One region of the Mesorhizobium sp. P171375 genome, then DNA from elsewhere that is predicted to be linked to it. Evidence: predicted binding sites of a transcription regulator. Region 1 holds the regulator's gene; each other region holds the start of a gene.
What was found. The regulator PhoB, encoded in region 1, activates phosphate uptake and scavenging genes when phosphate is short. The targets are predictions, from matches to a motif close to TGTCATNNANCTGTCAT.
Positions count from the first base shown of each region.

Region 2: a site for PhoB is predicted at 1,463-1,479, ahead of ACYHH6_RS18320 (alkaline phosphatase). Genes of this name have one in related genera too.
Region 3: a site for PhoB is predicted at 1,835-1,851, ahead of ppk2 (polyphosphate kinase 2). Genes of this name have one in related genera too.

Region 1 is NZ_JBYNWF010000001.1:212,437-215,690, reverse strand. Features, by position in the region: gene pstB (phosphate ABC transporter ATP-binding protein PstB) at 1-164, shown strand, start outside; gene phoU (phosphate signaling complex protein PhoU) at 206-910, shown strand; gene phoB (phosphate regulon transcriptional regulator PhoB) at 927-1,616, shown strand; gene ACYHH6_RS01070 (ROK family protein) at 1,641-2,876, opposite strand; gene xylF (D-xylose ABC transporter substrate-binding protein) at 3,146-3,254, shown strand, end outside.
Region 2 is NZ_JBYNWF010000001.1:3,806,212-3,809,465, forward strand. Features, by position in the region: gene ACYHH6_RS18315 (WD40 repeat domain-containing protein) at 1-1,324, shown strand, start outside; gene ACYHH6_RS18320 (alkaline phosphatase) at 1,532-3,254, shown strand, end outside.
Region 3 is NZ_JBYNWF010000001.1:4,141,736-4,144,989, forward strand. Features, by position in the region: gene ACYHH6_RS20000 (glycosyl transferase family 90) at 1-236, shown strand, start outside; gene ACYHH6_RS20005 (aldo/keto reductase) at 622-1,665, opposite strand; gene ppk2 (polyphosphate kinase 2) at 1,912-2,832, shown strand; gene ACYHH6_RS20015 (dihydrofolate reductase family protein) at 3,072-3,254, opposite strand, start outside.

The sequences.
Region 1 (3,254 bases):
CGATCGTCATCGTCACCCACTCGATGCAGCAGGCGGCGCGCGTGTCGCAGCGCACGGCGATGTTCCACCTCGGCTACCTGGTCGAGGAGGGCGCCACCGACAAGATGTTCACCAATCCCGACGACAAGCGCACCCAGGACTACATTACCGGCCGCTTCGGCTGAGCCGTCCAGCGGTTGAATTTTCAGGCACGAGGACCACGATCATGGGTGAACATACCGTCGCTTCCTTCGATGAAGAGTTGGGCCAGATCAGCAAGCTGATCCGCGACATGGGCGATCTGGCCGGGTCGATGGTCAGCGGCTCGACAAAAGCGCTGCTCAATTCCGACAATGCGCTGGCGCAGCGCGTCGTGTCCGACGACGCCATCATGGACGCGCGCCAGCGGGAACTCGACGATCGCGCTATCACGCTCATCGCCAAGCGCCAGCCGATGGCCAACGATCTGCGTGCCGTGGTCGGCTCGATCCGCATGGCCGGCGACCTCGAGCGCATCGGCGATCTCGCCAAGAACATCGCCAAGCGCGTCGGCACCGTGGGCCTCAGCGTCACGCCGCGCGACCTCTCGCACTCCATCGACGCGATGGCGCAGCTGGTGCTGATCCAGGTGCAAGGAGTGGTCGAGGAGTATGCCGCGGCCGATGCGGCAGCCCTGGCGAAACTCAGGAATGAGGACGAACGTATCGACGTCAAATACACGTCGGTGTTTCGTGAACTCTTGACCTACATGATGGAAGACCCGCGCAACATCACCGCCTGCACGCATCTCCTGTTCTGCGCCAAGAATCTGGAGCGCATCGGTGATCATGTCACCAACATCGCTGAAAATGCGTATTATGTGCTGACCGGCCAGCAATTGCCCGCCAATCGCCCGAAGCAGGACGAGACGGCGATGGCCACTTCGGCCTGACAAGGGTGAACTGCTGATGATCGCGCCACGCATCATGGTCGTGGAGGACGAGGAGCCGCTGGGCGTGCTCCTCCGCTACAACCTCGAATCCGAAGGCTACCAGGTCGAGGTGGTGACGCGCGGCGACGAGGCCGAAATTCGGCTGCAGGAAAATGTGCCCGACCTTCTGGTGCTCGACTGGATGGTGCCGGCGGTGTCCGGCATCGAGCTCTGCCGCCGGCTGCGCATGCGGCCCGAGACCGAACGGCTGCCGATCATCATGCTGACCGCGCGTGGCGAGGAGAGCGACCGCGTGCGTGGCCTGTCGACCGGCGCCGACGACTATCTGGTCAAGCCGTTCTCGACACCGGAATTCATGGCGCGCGTGAAAGCGTTGCTGCGCCGCGCCAAGCCGGAAGTGCTGTCCAGCGTGCTCAAGGTCGGCGACATCGTGCTCGACCGTGAATCGCACCGCGTCTACCGCAAGAAGAGCGAAATCAGGCTCGGACCGACCGAGTTCCGCCTGCTCGAATTCATGATGCGCCATCCCGGCCGCGTGTTCTCGCGCAGCCAGCTGCTCGACAATGTCTGGGGCGAGACGATCTATATCGACGAGCGCACGGTCGACGTGCATGTCGGTCGACTGCGCAAGGCGGTCAACAATGGCCGCATGCCCGACGTCATCCGCACCATCCGCGGCGCCGGCTACGCTATCCGGGAAGATTAGGCGCGCCGCGCTGTTGCCGGCCCCTCAGGCGACATGCTTGCCCGCTTTTGCCTGAATCCCCGGTGCGAAAATCTCCTGGTCGACGAAGCTGAGCGCGCGCATAGCGCAGCCTTCGCGGATCAGCGGCAGTTCGTTGGGCTCGGTGTCGAAGGAGATCGATTTCGAGTGCTGGCCGCCGGCGGTCTGAGCAATCGCTTCGCGCAATGCCGGTTCGATCAGATCGAACGCGGCGGCGCTGACTCCGACCATGGCGACAGGTGCTGGATCGATCAGCGCGAACAGGCTGCCGAGGCCGAAGCCGAGCGCCTCGCCGGCCTTGCGGTAGGCTTCGCGCTCCGGGCCATCGGTCTCGCGGGCACGTGCGGCGAGCGCCCGCATGTCGGCGTCGCCGACATCGACCGGTTCGGCATCCTCGCTCATCATTTTGGCGCTGCGCCAGATGGCGTAATTGCCGGCATAGGCCTCCACGCAGCCGCGCCGCCCGCAACGGCACAGCGCGCCGCCGGGCCGGTGGATCATGTGGCCGAACTCGCCGCCCGAGGAATGGGTGCCGGTAAACAATTCGCCCTTCAGCACCAACCCCATGCCGATGCCATGCGAGAGCAGGATAGCGATGAAATTGTCGCGGTAGCGCTCAGGCTGGCGCCATTGCAGCGCCACCGCCATCATGTTGCAGTCGTTTTCCATGGTGGCCGGAATGCCGAATTCCGCTTCCAGTATGTCGGCGAAGGCAATGTCGGTCAGCGGCGTGATCGGCGACCACAGCATGGCGCGCGCCCGCGAATCGGTGATGCCCTGGATGCCCATGGCAATGCGGGCGATGCTCTGAACATCGAGATCGGGATCCTCGAGCTGCCGCCGAACGATTGCCGTGCATTCGCCGATCAGCTCGTCGCGCGGCATGGTCAGCGTATCCAGCCGGCGCTGCTCCTCGGCGACCACATGGCCAGCATAGTCGATGACGGTGACGGAGAGGAAGTTCAGCGACAGCACCACGGTCATCACCGCGGCGGCTTCCGGGTTGAGCGCAAGGCCAACCTGCGGCCGGCCGCGCTTCAGCGCACCCGTCTCGCCGGGTTTGCTCTCAGCCAGGATGCCTTCTTGAATCAGATCAGACGAGATCGCCGATATGGTCGAATGGCTGAGGCCTGTGGTCGCCGCAATCTCGGTGCGCGACGGCTGGCCGGCCCGGCGCACGGCCGAAATCACCATCGCACGGTTGCGACGGCGCAGATCGTCGTGACGGATTCCAACCGACATTTTTGTTTTCCTCCCGGTCCCCTTGCGCCTCATGATAGTGGAGGCGGTCAGGGACGCCACGCAAATATTGCCAGAAGCCAGCGGCGCTGTCATTGTTTATTGCGGGTCCCGAAAAAATTCGGCGAAGCCATCAGAATCCATCAGAATCGATGTTGACAGCGCCCCGCCGTTGGACCAGTATTTTTTCGAGGCTCGAAAAAATAGAGCCTCTGTGTGCCGGCCTTCGGGCCAGTTTTTGTCGCGCCGTGCGCGGCGCAGGGAGGGTTATCATGAACAGATTTGCAGCCGCCATGCTGGCGGGTGTCGCCATGTCGCTGACGCTGGTGTCGGTCGCGCAGGCGAAGGACAAGGTCATCGGCGTGTCGTGGTCGAACTTCC
Region 2 (3,254 bases), 3.6 Mb from region 1:
GCAAGTTTTCCTGGTTCTGCCGGCGCTTGTCGTTCTGGCGTTGCTGGCCGATCGATTCGGCCCATGGTTGGTTCATCGCTCCGCTCCGGGCGGCGAGGTGGCCGCCCCGAAGGAACCCAAGGCCGAGCCGAAGGGTCAGGATATCGCCGGCGTTCCGCCGGACCTGGCGGCGCCGCCAACTCCGCCGAGTTCGCCGCCGATCGCTATCCCGCCTGAGCCAACTCCGCCCGTGCAGGCAGCCAAACCGCCGGAGCCGGCGCCGCCTGCGCCGCCACGGCCACCTGACGTCGCACTTGCTCCGGCAACCCCGCCACCGGAAGCGGCCCCGCCGCCGGCTCCAGCCACACCGCCACAAGCCGCACTTCCAACACCGCCGGAAACGGTCGCGCCCTTGCCGCCGGCCGAACCACCACTGCCGACCGAGCCCGACGGTCACCGCGACGCCGTCGTCTGGCTCGCCGTGTCAGCCGATGGCCGCGACATCATGAGCGCCAGCACCGATCGCATGATCAAGCTCTGGGACATCGCCGGCAAGCGGCTGATCCGCAATCTCGGCGAACACAAGGACATGGCGCGCACGGCGCTGTTCATGCCCGACGGCGCCACCGCGCTGACCGCCGGCGATGACGGCGAAGTCGTGCTGCGAAAGCTCGCCGACGGCACTGTGCTGCATGTGTTCTCGTCGGGGCAGAATGGCGGTGTGCGCAAGCTGGCGATCAGCCAGGACGGAAAGCGTGCCGTCAGCGGTCACGACACCGGCAACGTCATCGTCTGGGACCTCGTCAACAAATCCGCGCTGCATGTGATGACCGGGCACGACTGGCCGATCAGCACGGTCGCCATCTCGCCCGACGGCACGCGCGCGCTGAGCGGCTCCATCGACGGCACGCTGAAATTCTGGGACGTCGAAAGCGGCAAGCAATTGCGCAGCTGGCACGGCCACGAGCAGGGCACCTACGGCGCCGTCTTCACCGCCGACGGCCATCACGTCATCACCGGCAGCGGCGACTACACGATCAAGCTCTGGGACCTCGACACGTTTAGGGAACTGCGCCGCTTCGAAGGCCACGAAGGCACCGTCTACACGCTGACGCTATCGTACGACGGCAAGCGACTGGCCTCCGGCTCACTCGACGGCACGGCGCGGCTGTGGGACGTCGACACCGGCAACCAGATCGCCATGTTCGACAGCCGCACCGGCCCGATCTACGCCGTCGCCTTCGCGCCCGACGGAACGCTGCTGACCGGCGGCGACGACCGCACCATCAGGGACTGGCCGGCCACCGGCGACGGCGAAATCCTGTTCGCCGGCGCGCCGCAGTGAGGACGCTGATTGGGTCGCATATTCCCCGCACGGAAATATGGCCGGCAGGCCAGCGATGCGCCCATCGGAGCTTCGTTCAATCCCGATTCTCAACCGGCTTCGGATGACGCAGAAATGTGAGCGGCCCGGGAGAGGTTTTGTCATATAACGGACATCGGCAACGACTACCAAAAACTGCCTTTTATCAGTCAATTTTGGAGGTCACTTATGCTTCGCCCCCTCATCGCACTTGCCGTTACGACAAGTCTTGCCAGCGCTGCTGGTGCTGCCACGATCTATCCTCTCGACCGCGCCACGATCCTCGCCCAGTCTCCTTTCGACCTGAAGGTCGAATTCGACAAGGTCGTCAGCCCCGACCAGGTCACGGTGACGATCAACGGCAAGCCGGCCGACGAGGTCCTCGGCAAGAAGGTCGAGTTCGTTGAGAAGGAAGAGGGGGTCGATGCCTCCGCCATTTTGATCCGCGCTGCCAGCATCGCCCAGCCCGGCACCTATGAGATCGAAGCCAAGGCTGGCGACGAGACCAAGTCCGTCAATTGGGAGGTGTTCGGAACCTCGGCGACCCCGCGCGCCAAGAACGTCATCTTCCTGCTTGGCGACGGCCTCTCTGTTGCGCATCGGACCGGTGCGCGGATCATGTCCAAGGGCATGACCGAAGGCAAGGCGAACGGCCGGCTCAACATGGACGATCTCGACTATATGGCCTTTATCGGCACGTCGTCGACCAACGCGATCGCCACCGACAGCGCCAACACCATGTCGGCCTATATGACCGGCCACAAGACGGCGGTGAACGCGCTCGGCGTCTATGCCGACCGCACCAAGCCGAGCCAGGATGACCCGAAGGTCGAGACCATCGCCGAGGCTCTGCGGCGCACCGGCAAGAAGTCGATCGGCGTCGTCTCGACGGCCGAGATCGAGGACGCCACGCCGGCAGCCGTCGTCTCCCATACCCGCAGCCGCAGCGACAAGGCCGACATCGTCGGCATGTTCTACCAGACGCAGCCCGACGTCATCCTCGGCGGCGGCTCCGCCTATTTCCTGCCGCAGAGCACGGCCGGCTCCAAGCGCAAGGATGACACTGACTACATCGCGAAATTCCGCGATGCCGGATACGCCCTTGCCACCGACAAGACCGAACTCGAGGCTGCAGCCAAGACCAACACCGGCAAGTTCCTCGGCCTGTTCCATACCGGCAACATGGACGTCACGCTGGACCGCGACTTCCTCAAGAAGGGCACCGTGGAAACCTTCCCCAATCAGCCGGGTCTCGTCCAAATGACCAATGTTGCACTTGGTGAGCTGTCGAAGAACCCCGAAGGCTTCTTCCTGATGGTCGAAGGTGCCTCGGTCGACAAGATGTCGCATCCGATGGACTGGGAGCGCTCCATGATCGAGGTCATCGAATTCGACAAGGCGGTCGGCGTTGCGATGGAATTCGCCAAGACCCATCCCGACACGATGATCGTGATGACCGGCGACCACACCCACAGCGTTTCAATCATCGGCACCATCGACGACAGCAAGCCGGGCCCCGACATGCGCGACAAGGTCGGTGTCTATGCCGATGCCGGCTTCCCGAACTACGAGGACAAGAACAACGACGGTTATCCCGACAGCGTCGATGTCTCGCGCCGTCTGGCCATCTTCGGCGCCAACTTCCCCGACTATTACGAGACGTTCCGCCCGAAGCTCGACGGCCCGTTCGTGCCGGCGGTGCAGAACGAGAGCAAGCAGTATGTCGCCAACGAGAAGTACAAGGACGTGCCCGGCGCCGTGCTGCGCATCGGCAATCTGCCGAAGTCGGCCGATACAGCGGTCCATGCCGTCGATGACGTCGTGCTGCAGGCCAGCGGTCCGGGTGCGGAAGGCTTCAAGGGCTACATGGAGGAGAGCGACGTCTATAAAGTCCTCGCCGACGCGCTCGGAC
Region 3 (3,254 bases), 3.9 Mb from region 1:
ATGTCCATTATGTGCCGCTGGCAGCCGATTTCAGCGATCTGGCCGAGCGGGTGCACCACCTCGAGAAGCATCCGGCCGAAGCCCAGCGCATCGTCGCGGCGGCCAACGCCTATTGCCGCAAATTCACCAACGAGCAGGCCGAGCAGGCGATCAGCCTGCTCGTGCTCTACAAATATTTCGTGCTCAGCGGCCAGATCGAGCCTGATCCCGAAGTCTGGCGCTATATTCAGGGCTAATCGTCCGCGGTCCCGGTACCCTACTTCTTTGCGCAGAGCCTCCACTCTACTTCTGAAGCGTCCCAGCAATAACCGTTGGCCTTCAACTGAAATCCGAGGGCGTCAAGGATGATGCAAAAGCGATCACTCTCCGCCTTGGAAATCGGTTGGCCGTCAAGCTCTGCCTGGCGGCAAGCTGGTCTGACATCGCTGTAGACCGAAGCCACCTTTTGACCATCAAAGTCTCCACACACTGCCGCTGTGGTCGACGAAAGAATGACGACGGCGCAAAAGTATGCGGTTGCTCTAGCGCATCGGACTGCATGCATTGGCGACATCGGCGAAGCATCGCCCATAGGCACTATGGACGCAACCATTCAGCGAGGCGACTGCGTGACATCGCTGGTCAGATGACACTGCGGTCGAGAACCAGATCGGCCGGGCCGAACCGGTCCTTCGCCGTGAACTGCTGGTGCCAGTAGGGGTAGAGCACCGGCGGCCGGCTGACGGCATCGAGACGGTCGCGTTCCTCAGCGGTGAGGGCGAGTGCCGCCGCGGCAAGATTGTCCTTAAGCTGGGTCTCGTTGCGCGCGCCGATCACCAGCGAACTGACGGCCGGCCGGCCGAGCAGCCAGGCAAGCGCCACCTGCGCCGCCGAGACGCCACGGACCGCACCGATGTCAACAAGCACATCGACGATCCGCCACAGCCGGTCTTCATCGCGGATCGGCGGTTCCGACCAGCCGGCGAGCTGGCGCGCGGTCGGGCTGTCGCGGCGGTATTTGCCCGACAAGAGGCCGCCGGCAAGCGGGCTCCACACCAGCACGCCAAGGCCCTGGTCGACCGAGATCGGCAAGAGTTCGTATTCAGCCTCGCGCGCTTCCAGCGTGTAATGGATCTGCTGAGTGATGAAGCGCGGCTGGTGCTGGCTGTCGCTGATGCCGAGCGCCTTCATCACCTGCCAGCCGGAATAGTTGGAGCAGCCGACATAGCGGATCTTGCCCTGTGCAACCAGCGTGTCGAGCGCCGCCATGGTCTCCTCGAGCGGCGTCGTGCCGTCCCATTCGTGCAGGAAATAGATATCGATGACATCGGTCCTGAGGCGCTTCAGGCTCTTCTCGCATTCGCGGATCAGATGATGGCGCGACAGGCCTTCGTCATTGGGACCTTTGCCGATCCGCATGCGCGCCTTGGAGGCGATCAGCACATCGTTCTTGCGCTTGCCGCCGAGCGCCTCGCCGATGATCTCTTCCGACAGGCCGTTCGAATAGACATTGGCGGTGTCGATGAGATTGATGCCGGCATCGATGCAGGTGTCGATGATGCGTGATGCCTCAGCGAGATCGGAATTGCCGACGGCGGCGAAAGGTCCGCTGCCGCCGAAGGTCATGGTGCCCAGCGTCAGCGTCGAAACTTTCAAGCCTGAACGGCCAAGCGTGCGGTATTCCATGTCAGATCCTCGCAATTTTGGTGGGGTGGGGCGGTTTTGGTCGAGAAGGGCGCGGGCCGCCCGAATGGGTCAGCCATTTGTAGGACAATTTAAGCGGTTTGTCGCCATGCCACGGCAATGGATCGACCATGCCCCGCCGATTTGGGCTGTGATCGGCTGGCCGGCGGCTTGCAATAAAACCGTCATTGCCGGCCTATATCAAGTCGGCTCAGGGTTTCATGTCAGCCGGTAAGCGGAGCAGTAGAAATGACTGAGTTAAAGCAGAATTCTCCGGCCAGGGATTGGCTTGAGGCCGAACTCGCCGACACGCTCGACGAAGACTATGAGCTGGAAATGTCGGAGCCGGCGCTGTCGCTGGAGATTGCCAAGATCTACAAGAACGCCCATCCGCCATCGATCGATCGCATGCAGTATTTTCGCGATCTGATCAGCTTGCAGTCGGAACTGATCAAGCTGCAGTCCTGGGTCGCCTACCACAAGAAAAAGCTGGTGGTGATTTTCGAGGGCCGCGATTCCGCCGGCAAGGGCGGCGTCATCAAGCGCATCACCCAGCGCCTCAACCCGCGCATCGCTCGTGTCGTGGCGCTGCCGGCGCCGACCGAGCGTGAGAAATCGCAATGGTATTTCCAGCGTTATGTGCCGCATCTGCCCGCCGGCGGCGAGATCGTGCTGTTCGACCGCTCCTGGTACAACCGCTCCGGCGTCGAGCGCGTGATGGGCTTTGCCGACCAGGATCAGGTCGAGCAATTCTTCCACGACGTGCCGGAGTTCGAGCGCATGCTGGTTCGCTCCGGCGTCACGCTGGTCAAATACTGGTTCTCGATCACCGACGAGGAACAGCAGATGCGCTTCCTGATGCGCATCCACGATCCGATGAAACAGTGGAAACTGTCGCCGATGGATCTGCAGTCGCGCGTGCGCTGGGAGCAGTACACCAAGGCCAAGGAAGAGACGTTTGCCCGCACCAACATTCCCGAGGCGCCGTGGTACATCGTCGAAGGCAACGACAAGAAGCGGGCGCGGCTGAACTGCATCGACCATCTGCTCAAGCAGATGCCCTATGAGGAAGTGCCGCACGAAGAGATCACGCTGCCCGAGCGGGTGTTCAATCCGGAGTACGAACGGCAGGTGTTGCCGCGGGAGCTTTACGTGCCGGAGAAGTATTAGCTCCCTTCTCCCCGTCACTATACGGGGAGAAGGTGCCGGCAGGCGGATGAGGGGCGGAGCTAACCTCGATAGTTGGCCGCTCAAGTGGCTCATACGGGATGATTTATTTCAACGCCATAACGCCATCGGCGGTTGGGTTCGGTGGTGAAATCCTTCGACCGTTTGCGCCGCCCCTCATTGCCCTGCCGGGCATTTCTCCCCGTAGAACGGGGAGAAAGGAGCCTGCGCCGAGGGGTTCGCTACCTACCCCGCTTGATCGTCACATGCGTCGCAATCGCCGTCGCCACCTGGTCGGTGCACTGATAGCCGAGCTTGAGCATATCCAGGCCGGCAAACAGATTCTCACCCTTGCCCAGCAGCACCGGCGACACCGCCAGATGCAACTCGTCGATGAGCTTCTCCTTGAGATACTGCCGGATGGT